One region of the Variovorax sp. J22R115 genome, then DNA from elsewhere that is predicted to be linked to it. Evidence: riboswitches for the same ligand, from Rfam matches in the RefSeq annotation. Region 1 holds a riboswitch; the other holds the start of a gene.
The links. A riboswitch is a leader RNA that binds a small molecule or an ion and turns the genes downstream of it on or off. The one in region 1 is predicted to bind glycine.
Positions count from the first base shown of each region.

Region 2: another riboswitch for glycine. It lies ahead of gcvT (glycine cleavage system aminomethyltransferase GcvT); the one in region 1 lies ahead of QTI04_RS20205 (D-amino acid dehydrogenase).

Region 1 is NZ_JASZYM010000011.1:126,097-132,086, forward strand. Features, by position in the region: gene QTI04_RS20200 (FAD-dependent oxidoreductase) at 1-996, shown strand, start outside; glycine riboswitch at 1,023-1,123, shown strand; glycine riboswitch at 1,128-1,245, shown strand; gene QTI04_RS20205 (D-amino acid dehydrogenase) at 1,333-2,634, shown strand; gene QTI04_RS20210 (FIST N-terminal domain-containing protein) at 2,646-3,914, opposite strand; gene QTI04_RS20215 (PhaM family polyhydroxyalkanoate granule multifunctional regulatory protein) at 3,950-4,738, opposite strand; gene QTI04_RS34205 (copper chaperone PCu(A)C) at 4,815-5,714, opposite strand; gene QTI04_RS20230 (TonB-dependent receptor) at 5,740-5,990, opposite strand, start outside.
Region 2 is NZ_JASZYM010000002.1:388,902-394,891, forward strand. Features, by position in the region: gene QTI04_RS04840 (TRAP transporter large permease) at 1-989, shown strand, start outside; glycine riboswitch at 1,058-1,157, shown strand; glycine riboswitch at 1,171-1,284, shown strand; gene gcvT (glycine cleavage system aminomethyltransferase GcvT) at 1,331-2,494, shown strand; gene gcvH (glycine cleavage system protein GcvH) at 2,532-2,909, shown strand; gene gcvP (aminomethyl-transferring glycine dehydrogenase) at 2,947-5,856, shown strand.

The DNA of each region.
Region 1 (5,990 bases):
GACAGGGCCATCGGCGCGCGCCCCCAGCGCGATCCCCGCGAACACCTCGTGCGTCTTGCCGCCTACAGCCGCAAGAGCGCTCGCGTGCTTCGGGAGGAGGGCGGCTTGCCCCAGGGCTCGCGTGTAGGCGGTCTGCTGAATGTCTTCACCTGCGCGGAAGCCTTCGGCGCCCGCCTGGCGCGCGCGCCGCACTGGTCCGAACTGGGCTGCGAGGAACAACTGTTCTCGGCCGACGACGCGATCCGCATGGAACCCGCGCTGCTGGCCATGCGTGCGAAGCTCGCCGGAGCCACCTATTCGGTCGAAGACCCGGCCCGTGATCCTGCGCAGTTCGCCGCAAGTCTCGTCTTCATGTGCCGCGCTGCGGGTGTGCGCTTCCTGACGAAGCACACCGTGGTTTCGCTGAAGGACCGCGACGGCCGCATCGACCGCGTCGAGTTGCTCGACCCCGCGGGCCAGCCCATGACGCTGCGCGCGCAAGCCTACGTGCTGGCGCTGGGCGCATCCAGCGTGCCGCATGCGGAATACCTCGGCGTCGACATGCCGCTGCGCTTCGTGCGCGAGTACATCGTCACGATACCGGTCAAGGATGCGTCCCGTGCCCCGCGCGTCGCGTTGCGCGACGTGCAAGGCAAGCTGCGCATCACCCGCATCGAAACCCCCGAAGGCGACCAATTGCGCGTCACCGCCACCGTACGCGCCGGCCTCGAGGAAGATCGCGAACCGGATTCGGATCGCTTCGATGCCATCCTGAGACGCGTGGAAAAGCTGCTCCCCGGTGCGGCGGACACGGCACGAGCTTCTCTCGCCACCGAGATGCACGCAGTGAGCACGAATCGCCTGCCGATGATCGGGAAGACGCGCCTGCCCAACCTCTTCCTCAATACTGCCCCCGGCACCCCCAGTTGGATCACGGCACTCGGCGCAGGCAAGTCGATCGCCCGCATCGTCAGCGGCCTGCGGCCCGAACTCCAGTTCGCCTTCCGAAGCCTGTAGCGCAAAGGGCGCCGGGCCCCTACAATCGCCCCACTGCAGGAGAGCGGGCCGCGCAAGCGGCTCCACCGAAGGCGCAAACTCCCATAAACGCTCAGGTCGGCTCGCAAGACGAGCCTGTACTGCACCAACTGTCATAGCCGTCTGGAGAGCCATCACGCCACTTGCATGTGAGCGTGATGCACCGAAGGAGCAAACCCGTTGCGGGCGCAACGGGTGAATCTCTCAGGTACCGAGGACAGGGGGAGCGGCAACTTGGACGCACGGTCCGGTTGCTTTTTCTTTTTTCAGCTTCCGTTTCCGTTTCGTTCAAGCGCTGCAACCTTCAAGGGTCTTGATATGCGCGTGATCGTTCTTGGCGCCGGCCTGCTCGGCGTGACCTCGGCTTACTACCTCCAGCAACTCGGCCACGAAGTGACCGTCATCGACCGGCAGGCCACGCCGGCCGCCGAAACCAGCTTTGCCAACGGCGGCCAGATCTCGGTGAGCCATGCCGAACCCTGGGCCAATCCGGGCGCACCGCTGAAGGTGCTGCAATGGCTCGGCAAGGAAGATGCCCCCCTGCTCTTTCGCATTCGCGCCGACATGCGCCAATGGCTCTGGGGCCTGCAGTTCCTGCGCGAATGCACGCCGGCGCGCACCCGCCACAACATCGAGCAGATCGTGCGGCTCGGCACGTACAGCCGCGACACGCTGCAGCAACTGCGCCGCGACACCGGCATCGGCTACGACCAGCGCACGCAGGGCATCCTGCACTTCTATACGACGCAGAAGGAGTTCGACGCCGCGCTCGAGCCCGCCGAGCAGATGCGCGCACTGGGCTGCGACCGCCAGGTGATTTCGGCCGACGAAGCCGTGAAGATCGAGCCCGCACTGGCGCACATCCGTCCCCAACTGGCCGGCGCCACCTATACGGCCGAGGACGAGTCCGGTGACGCCAACCGCTTCGCGCGCGAACTCGTGAACCTGGCAACGGCGGCCGGCGTCAAGTTCCTGATGAGCCACACGGTGACCGCGTTGCGCGATGCCGGTGGCAGCATCGACCACGTCGAGGCCACCGACAACGAAGGCCGCTTCCAGCGCATTCGCGGCGATGCCTTCGTGCTCGCGATGGGCTCGCTGAGCCCGCTCTATGCTGCGCCACTGGGCATCCGCCTGCCCATCTATCCGGCCAAGGGCTACTCGGTCACCCTGCCTGTCAAGGACGCCTCCAAGGCGCACCAGGTCTCGCTGACGGATGACGAGTTCAAGCTCGTGTTCTCGCGCTACACATCGGCTTCCGGCGACCGTCTCCGCATTGCCGGCACGGCCGAACTGAACGGCTATGACCGCGACCTGAACCGCGTGCGCTGCGAGGCGATCGTGCGTCGCGTCGAGGAGCTGTTCCCCGGCGCCGGCGACACCGAACAGGCCCAGTTCTGGACCGGCCTTCGCCCGGCGACGCCGAGCAACGTGCCGCTGATCGGAGCGACGAAGCTGCAAAACCTGTTCCTCAACACCGGGCACGGCACGCTCGGCTGGACGCACGCATGCGGATCGGGCAAGTCGATTGCCCGCATCGTGAGCGGGCTCGCGCCGGAGGTGGACTTCGCCTTCACCGGCTTGCGCGCGAACGCTTCGCCGACCCTTCAGCCGGCCTGAGACTGCCGCGGCTAGTCGTTGCTGGTGAAGACCGTCAGGACGCCGGTGTAGCCGTACAGGTGGTTCCGTGCGATCTCGCCGGCGGCGAAGAAGCCGACCAGCGGCACGTCACCCAGCGCGTGGCGCACGATCTGCAATTCGGCGCCCGGCGAACCGAAATGCGGCCCGCCTCGACCGGAGCAGCTCACATACACGGCTCCAGCGATGCGCCGGGCCGGATGCGGCGCCGCTTCGGCCTCACCAGCGGCCACCGCGCGAGCGGTGGCCAGCGTCTGCTCTTCCGGCTCCAGCTCCTCACGGATTTCGGCGCACACGCGCATGAGGTCCGAGCGTGCGGCCTGCGCGTTGCGCCGGCAGAAACTCATGCGCATGCCAGCTTCGGCAACGTCCGCAATCGCCACGCCGCGACGCGTCGGGTCGAGTCCGATGATGTGCCGCACCCGCACGTCGGCGCCGAGATCGCGGGTGCGCCGGAGCCCATCGCTGCCGGCTTCGGACAAACCGACGAGCGTGGCGCGCACGGCTTCGACCGCCTGCTCCGGCGCATCGAGCGATACCTGCAGGTCGTCCAGCAGCACGTCGAGCGCGGGCTCGCCATCGAGCTTGAGGAGTAGGTTGCCATCGGCCTCGGTGATCTCGCGTTCGCGCGATACCGGCTGGCAACCTTGGGTGACGCGCGACACCAGGCGCACGCCTTCGCCGAACACCACGCCCGACAAGCCACCCGAGAAAACGCCGCCGACGGCGCCATGGCCCCGGATGTTGCCGTTGCCGCCGATGGCGAACTGCAGCGAACCGGCTCGCCCGGAAGAGAGCCCGCCGAACAGGTAGCCGGTGTCGGTCCGGTCGGCCATCTCGGCGATCAGTTCGCCCAGCTCGGGCGTCCGCGGATCGGCGTGCACGAGTGCCGTGTGGGCGGCAAAACCGCTCATCTCCGAGCTGGCCAGCGGCGCCACGCCCGAGAACACGCGGTACTGGTCGCTCGGCAGTTCGCACAGCATCACGCTGAGCGCCGGCTCGTCGAAATACTCGGCATTGTTGGCTGCCACGCCCACCCCCACCGTGCCAGACCAGTCGGTGATCTCGGGCAGCTCGGCGCCGAGGTGGTCGAGGATTTCCTGCGCGTCGGCGCCGTAGTGGTCGGTGATGTAGAGCAGGCCCAGGGAGGGCGAACGGGCGTAGTCGGGCAGCGCCATCTGCGCCCGAAGTTGGGCGAGCACGAGCCCGGCCGCCATGCGCCATTGCGGATGGGTGGCGTGACCGGAGGGAAACAGCTTCATGCGCGCGGCTTTCTGTCTGGGTTCGTTTCGGATGGTCAGCGTCCGCGCGCGCGCTTGCGTGCAGGAGCCGATGATTTGCCGGCGGCAGCAACGCTGCGACCGGTGGCAGGTGCCTTCTGTGCCGTCTTTTTGGCGGCAGCGGTAGCAGACTTGCGTGCCGACCTGGCCGGCGTCGGGCTCATTGCCTTGCCGACCGCATCCGCCAGCGGCTGGGCCATGGCAGGTACCTTCAGCTGCGAGGCGTCCTGCATCGCCGAACTGGCGATCTGCTGGAACTGCTGCGTGAGTGCGCCCCACCATTGCATCGGGTCGATGACGCCAGCGGCATCCGCCGCCGCATCCGCGGACGCCTTCGTAGGCTTCGCCTTTGCAGTGGGCTCCTCCTCGACTTCTTCCTCTTCTTGCTCTTCTTCTTCCTCTTCCTCTTCGACTTCCGGCTCGGGGGCCGGCGGCGCGGCACGGAACGAAGGCGCGGGCGCCGGTGCCGGAGCGCTCGGCGGCCGCGTGAAGACACTGGCCAGGTCTTCCATCCGTACGTTCATGCCGCGCAGCGTCGAGAGCGTCATCTTCTGCACTTCGAGCGCCTGGATGGTCGCCTTGAGCGCGTGGCCGTTCTGCTCGAGCCAGTACTGCACGGTCTTGAGTTCCTGGATGCGCTTGTCGACTTCCTCGACGCTGAGCGTCGGCGCCACCCAACTCGAGAGGCTGGGCATGCCGGGCACCGCGCTCGCGCCGGCCGACGCGCTGCCGCTCGCCAGGTTCCGGAGAAAGTCGAAGCCCGGGACGAACTGGCTGAAGGCGAAAGGCTTGCTCGCGTCGCTCATGGGCGGTCTCCGGTAGTGTGGTTCTTGTCCGGGCAGCTTACTCCAAGCGGCTGGGTTTGGGCTCGGTTTGGGCTCGTCAGTGCTTGTGTTCGCCGCCGGCCGTCGCGGCCGCTCCGGCGAGGACCGGAACGTCGAGCTCCTTCGTGCTCTTCTGCCCTTTCGCGTCCTCGAACTGAAGCGTGAGCGGCACGGTGCTGCCGTTGGCGAGCGCCTTCTTCAGGTCCATCAGCATCAAGTGGTAACCGCCCGGCTTGAGTTCGACGGTTTGCCGCGCCGGCAGCTCGATGGCACCGGCAGCACGCATGCGCATGGTGTCGCCTTCCATCTTCATCTCGTGCACTTCGGCCACGCCGGCGGCCGGCGTCGTTGCGCCGACCAGCCGCGTGCCCGATGGCGCGTTGAGCTTCATGAAAGCGCCGGTGCCGCTCTGGCCCGGCACCGAAGCGCGGATCCACGCGTCGCGCACGTCGACCGCCGCCACGCCGGGCGCCAGCACGTCGAGACGCGCCGCGGGGCTTTCGAGGCCTTCGGTCGAACTGCCACTGGCGGGGATCTGTGCCCAGTCGGCGCTGCCGGTGTCGCAGGTCTGCAGCACCTTGAACCACAACGCGCCCGGCGTCGTCGGCAGCTTGCCGCGCACCACGAACTCGGCGCGCTCATTGCCGGGGAGCGCCGTCTGGGCGGACTCGGCCGTCCAGCGCACTTCGCCGGCGCTGTCCCCCGCCGCCTTCTGCACATCGAGCTTCCAGCCTTTGCGCGCCTGCGCGTCGCTGAAGGCAAAGCCCTTGGGCAGGCGCACGGTGATGCCGGTGGTGCTCTTGGCGTCCTTGCAGGCATGGCCGACGCGGAATGCGGCTTCGTACTCGCTACCGGCGCTGGCCCCGCCGGGCGGCAGGGTCACGTGGGCGAAGGCGCTGCCGGCGCCGGCCAGGAGGATGCAGGCCGCGAGGTGCCGGAGAGGGGATGGGGCGTTCATGGCGATTCCTTTGTGAGAGGTGGAGTCAGAGGTCGAAACGGAGTTCAGCGGTGTAGGTGCGCTGCGGATACGGATGGAAGTTCCAGTACTGGTAGTTGTTGGCGTTGTCGATGCCGAAGGCCGCCGACCACTGCCTCGCGATCTGGTAGCGCACGCGCAGGTCGACGGTGAAATAAGGGCTCACCCCCGTGTAGGCGTAGCCGTTGACGTCGCTGTTGTCGAGGGTCGAATACTGCTTGCCGCTGTAGCGCGCGGCCACTGTGAAAGCCCAGCGAT
Region 2 (5,990 bases), on a different contig from region 1:
TGACTTTCTTCTCGGGCATCTCGGGATCGGCGCTGGCCGACGCGGCGGGGCCGGGCTCCATGCTCATCAAGATGATGGACAAGGCCGGCTACGACCGCTCATACGCCGCCGCGCTGACTGCCTCGACCGCCATTGTCGGGCCCATCATCCCGCCCTCGATCATCATGATCATCTACGCGCTGCAGGACGACAATGTGTCAGTCGGCAGCCTGTTCGTGGCGGGCCTCATTCCAGGCCTGCTGATCGCGGTGGCGATGTGCGCGGTCAACTTCCACGTGTCGAAGAAGCGCAACTACAAGGGCGACGGCGGCATGCCGCCCTGGAACGAAGTGCTGCTGACGACGTGGAAGGCGATCCCCGCGATCCTGCTGCCGGTAGTGATCCTCGGCGGGATGCGGGCCGGGTGGTTCACGCCGACCGAGGCATCGGTGGTGGCGGTGTTCTATGCGTTGGTGTGCGGCAAGTTCGTCTACCGCACGCTCGAGTGGAAAGCGCTGCCCGACATCCTCTCGCGTTCCGCCTTGCTCTCGGCATCCGTGCTCATCATCATCGGCTTGTCGGCTTCGTTCGCATGGATCCTGACCATCGAGAACGTGCCGCAGACGCTGGCCGAGTGGCTGGCGGGCATGAACCTGTCGCCGTGGATGTTCCTGATCATCGTGAACGTCTTCCTGCTGCTCTTCGGCATCTTCATCGAGCCGCTGCCGGGCGTGATGGTGCTGGCGCCGATCCTTGCGCCGGTGGCGGTCAAGCTGGGCATCGATCCGATCCACTTCGCGATGATCGTGATCTACAACCTCACGCTCGGCATGATCACACCGCCGGTGGGTGGGCTGCTCTTCGTCACCTGCAACGTCTCGCGCGTGCCGATGTCGCAACTGGTGCGCGAACTGGTGCCCTTCCTGTGGGCGCACGGCGCGGTACTGCTGGTGCTCACCTTCATGCCGGCGCTCAGCACATGGCTGCCGCGGCTGTGGGGCTTCAAGTAGCGCCCGGTCACCACGGTGTCATGCTGATGCACTGAAATCGCAGACCGACCCGGCGCCGATCCACTACACTCGCCGGGTCAGGAGAGAGCCCCGCGACAGCGGTGCCGCCGAAGGCGCAGGTCCCCTCGAAACAAGGGCCCGAACGCTCAGGCAAAAGGACTGACGAGGCGCCCTGCACGGGCGTTTCCTTGCTGGAGAGAGACGGCCCATCACCACGTCGGAGGGGCTGTCCACCGAAGGAGCAAACCCCGATCGTGGGGCGAATCTCTCAGGTAAAGCGGACAGCAGGGGTGGCCCATGGCTCCGGTCATGGATCTGGACTGCCCCTTTTGGAGAGTGCCTTGGCCTCCGCATCGACCGACGATCTTCTGAAGACCCCGCTTCACGCCCTGCACGTTGAGCTCGGCGCCCGCATGGTTCCCTTCGCGGGCTATTCGATGCCGGTGCAATACCCCGCCGGCCTGATGGCCGAGCACAAGCACACGCGCGAGGCCGCGGGCCTGTTCGACATTTCCCACATGGGCCAGCTGCGCCTCGTCGGCCCGGATGCCGCGGCAGCTTTCGAGACCCTCATGCCGGTCGACGTGATCGGCCTGGCGCCGGGCAAGCAGCGCTATGGCCTGCTGCTCAACGACGAGGGCGGCATCCTCGACGACCTGATGTTCTTCAACGAGGGCCACGATTCGCTCTTCGTGATCGTGAACGGCGCCTGCAAGCAGACCGACATCGCGCACATCACGGCGAAGATCGGCAAGCGCTGCCAGGTCTTGCCGATGCCCGACCATGCGTTGCTGGCACTTCAGGGGCCGCAAGCCGCGGCCACGCTCGCGCGCCTGTCGCCCGGCGTGGAGCGCTTCGTCTTCATGACGGGCGGCGCCGTTCAGATCGGCGGCCTGCCGGCCTTCGTCGCGCGCAGCGGCTACACGGGCGAGGACGGCTTCGAGATCTCGGTCGCCGCCAAGGACGCCGAGGCGCTGGCTCGCCTGCTCCTTGCTCAGCCCGAGGTCAAGCCCATCGGCCTGGGCGCGCGCAATTCGCTGCGGCTCGAAGCCGGGCTCTGCCTCTACGGCAACGACATCGATGAAACCACCACGCCCGTCGAGGCGTCGCTCGGCTGGGCGATGCAGAAGGTTCGGCGCACCGGCGGCGAGCGCGAAGGCGGATTTCCCGGCGCGGTCCGGATCCTGGCGCAACTCACGGCTGCCAGCGGCACGGCGGGCCATCTCGACCACGACACGCTGAAGCGCAAGCGCGTCGGCCTGGTCGCACTGGAGCGCGTTCCGGTGCGCGATGGCACGCTCCTTGAGTCGTTCGAAGGCCTGGCCATCGGTCATGTGACCAGCGGCTTGCTCGGCCCCACGGTCGACCGGCCGGTCGCGATGGGCTACGTGGCACTGGCCTACGCGGAGCCGGGCACGCGCATCCAGGCCATCGTGCGCGGCAAGCCCGTGCCGATGGAAGTGAGCACCATGCCTTTTGTCCCTGCGCACTATTTCCGCGGTTGATTCCCACCGACATTCTTTTATCCAAGGAGCTTCCTTCATGACCATCAAGTACACCAAGGACCACGAGTGGGTTCAGCAAGACGCAGACACCACGCTCGTGACCGTCGGCATCACGGTGCATGCACAAGACGCACTGGGCGACGTGGTGTTCGTCGACCTGCCGGAAGTCGGCAAGACTTTCAACCAGGGCGATGTGGCGGGCGTGGTCGAGTCGGTCAAGGCCGCGGCCGACGTGTTCATGCCGGTCTCGGGCGAGATCACCGAAGTCAACGAGGCGCTGCGCGCCGATCCCTCGCTCGCCAACAGCGCCCCGATGGATGCAGGCTGGTTCTTCAAGGTGCGCATCAGCGATGCGATCCAGCTCGAAGCGCTGCTGGACGAGACGGCGTACGAGAAATTTTCTGCCGACAACTGATCCCTGACCGACCCCACTTCCGCCAACCACCACCTCCATGTCGACGCCCGTCCTGCCCACCCTCCCCACGCTCAGCGAACTCGAAAACGCCGAGGAATTCATCGCGCGCCACATCGGCATCGAAGCGGAAGACGAGGCGCGCATGCTGACCGCCATCGGCTCGACGACGCGCGCCGAGTTGATCGATGGCATCGTGCCGCCGGCCATCCGCCGCAGCCGGCCGATGCGACTCCCGGCGCCGACGACGGAGGCCGACGCGCTCGTCGAGCTCAAGGGCATCGCGGCCAAGAACAAGGTGGCCCGGAGTTTCATCGGGCAGGGCTACTACGGTACGCACACGCCGGGCGTGATCCTGCGCAACGTGCTCGAGAACCCCGCCTGGTACACGGCCTACACGCCCTACCAGGCCGAGATCTCGCAGGGCCGCATGGAGGCATTGGTCAACTTCCAGACCATGGTCTGCGATTTGACGGGCATGGCGATCGCCAATGCGTCGATGCTCGACGAGGCCACGGCTGCCGCTGAGGCGATGACGCTGGCCAAGCGCAGCGTCAAGAGCAAGAGCAACGTCTTCCTGGTGTCGGGGGACTGCCACCCGCAGACCATCGAGGTGATCAAGACGCGCGCCGCGCCGCTGGGCATCGAGGTCAAGGTCAGCACCGTCTCCGAAACCTTGCCGCACCTGATGGCGAGCAGTGAGTTCTTCGGCGTGCTGGCGCAGTACCCGGCCACGACCGGGCACGTGCACGACCTGCGCCCGCTCGCAGGGCACGCGCACCAGTTCGGCGCTGCGTTCTGCGTCGCGGCCGATCTGCTGGCACTCACGCTGTTGGCGCCTCCAGGCGAATGGGACGCGGACATCGTCTGCGGCACCACGCAGCGCTTCGGCATGCCGATGTGCAACGGGGGCCCGCACGCGGCCTACCTGGCGTGCCGCGACGAGTACAAGCGCTCGCTGCCCGGACGCATCGTCGGCGTCAGCGTGGACACGCATGGCGCGCCCGCCTACCGCCTCGCACTGCAGACACGCGAGCAGCACATCCGCCGCGAGAAGGCCACGTCCAACATCTGCACGGCGCAGGTGCTGCCGGCCGTGGTCGCGAGCATGTACGCGGTCTATCACGGGCCGCAGGGACTTCGCCGCATCGCGCAGCGCGTCGCCGGGCTGACGGCGGTGCTCGCGCAGGGCCTGGAGCAAATGGGCCGCGAGCTGGTGAACGCCACCGCATTCGACTCCATCACCGTCAAGACCGGCGACGACACAGCCAAGATCCTGGAACGCGCCGAGGCCGCCAGCGTCAACCTGCGCCAGCGCGTGCAGAACCACCTGGGCATTTCGCTCGACGAGACCACGACGCGCGCCGACATCGAGACGCTGTGGGCGCTGTTCGTGCCGACGGGCAAGCCGATGCCGCGCTTCGAGGACCTGACCCACCGCATCACGCCGCGCATTCCCGAGGACCTGCGCCGCACGACCGATTTCCTTACGCACCCGGTGTTCAACACCCACAAGAGTGAAACCGCGATGCTGCGCTACATCCGCAGCCTGAGCGACAAGGACCTCGCGCTCGACCGCAGCATGATTCCGCTGGGCAGTTGCACGATGAAGCTCAACGCGACGAGCGAGATGATCCCGATCACCTGGCCCGAGTTCGCGAACATCCATCCCTTCGCGCCGGCCGAGCAACTGCAAGGCTATGCCCAGCTCGACAAGCAGCTGCGCGCCTGGCTCTGCGAGGCGACCGGCTATGCCGGCATCAGCCTCCAGCCCAACGCGGGCTCGCAGGGCGAGTACGCGGGCCTGCTGGCGATCAAGGCCTTCCACGAGGCCAAGGGCGAAGGCCATCGCAATGTGTGCCTGATCCCGTCCTCGGCGCATGGCACCAATCCGGCCAGCGCGCAGATGGTGGGCATGCAGGTGGTGGTGACGGCCTGCGACGCCGACGGCAACGTCGACATCGACGACCTCAAGCGCGCCTGCGGCACGCATGGCGACAAGCTCGCGGCGATGATGATCACCTACCCCAGCACGCACGGCGTGTTCGAGACCCGCGTGAAGGAACTCTGCGAGATCGTGCATGCGCACGGCGGCCGGGTGTACGTGGACGGCGCCAACATGAACGCACTGGTCGGCGTGGCCGCACCCGGCGAATTCGGGGGCGACGTGAGCCACCTGAACCTCCACAAGACCTTCTGCATCCCGCACGGCGGCGGCGGCCCGGGTGTCGGGCCGGTGTGCGTCGTCGAGGATCTCGTGCCCTACCTGCCCGGACACGCGACCGGCGGAATCGCATCGCACGGCGTGGGTGCCGTGTCGGCCGCCCCCTTGGGCAACGCGGCCGTGCTGCCGATCAGCTGGATGTACTGCCGCATGATGGGCGCGACGGGTTTGAAGGCCGCGACCGAGATCGCCATCCTCAGTGCCAACTACATCAGCTCGCGCCTGAAGGACCATTACCCCACGCTGTACGCGAGCCCGAACGGCCACGTCGCGCACGAGTGCATTCTCGACCTGCGCCCCCTCAAGGACGCCAGCGGCGTGACCGCCGAGGACGTCGCCAAGCGTCTGATCGACTATGGCTTCCACGCGCCGACGCTGAGCTTCCCGGTGCCCGGCACGCTCATGGTCGAGCCGACCGAGAGCGAGCCGCTGGCCGAACTCGACCGCTTCATCGACGCCATGATCGCGATCCGTGGCGAGATCCGTCGCGTCGAGGAAGGTGTCTGGCCGAAGGACGACAACCCGCTCAAGAACGCGCCCCACACCGCGGCCAGCCTGCTCGGCAGCGAGTGGGCCCGCCCCTACTCGCGAGAACTCGGGGCCTTTCCGCTCGCCACGCTCAAGCAGGCCAAGTACTGGCCGCCGATCGGGCGAGTCGACAACGTCTACGGTGACCGCAACCTGTTCTGCAGTTGCGTGCCGGTGGGCGACTACGCCAAGGCCTGAGCCTTCGTTAACATTCTTTTACAACGCCGCTGCCCAAGCCGTCGATTTCGCCGTCCTTGCTCCGACGTTGAAGTAGAGCCCCGGAAAGGCCCCGGTCCTGCCGACCGGATTCCGGGCTCCCAACCCAAGGAGCA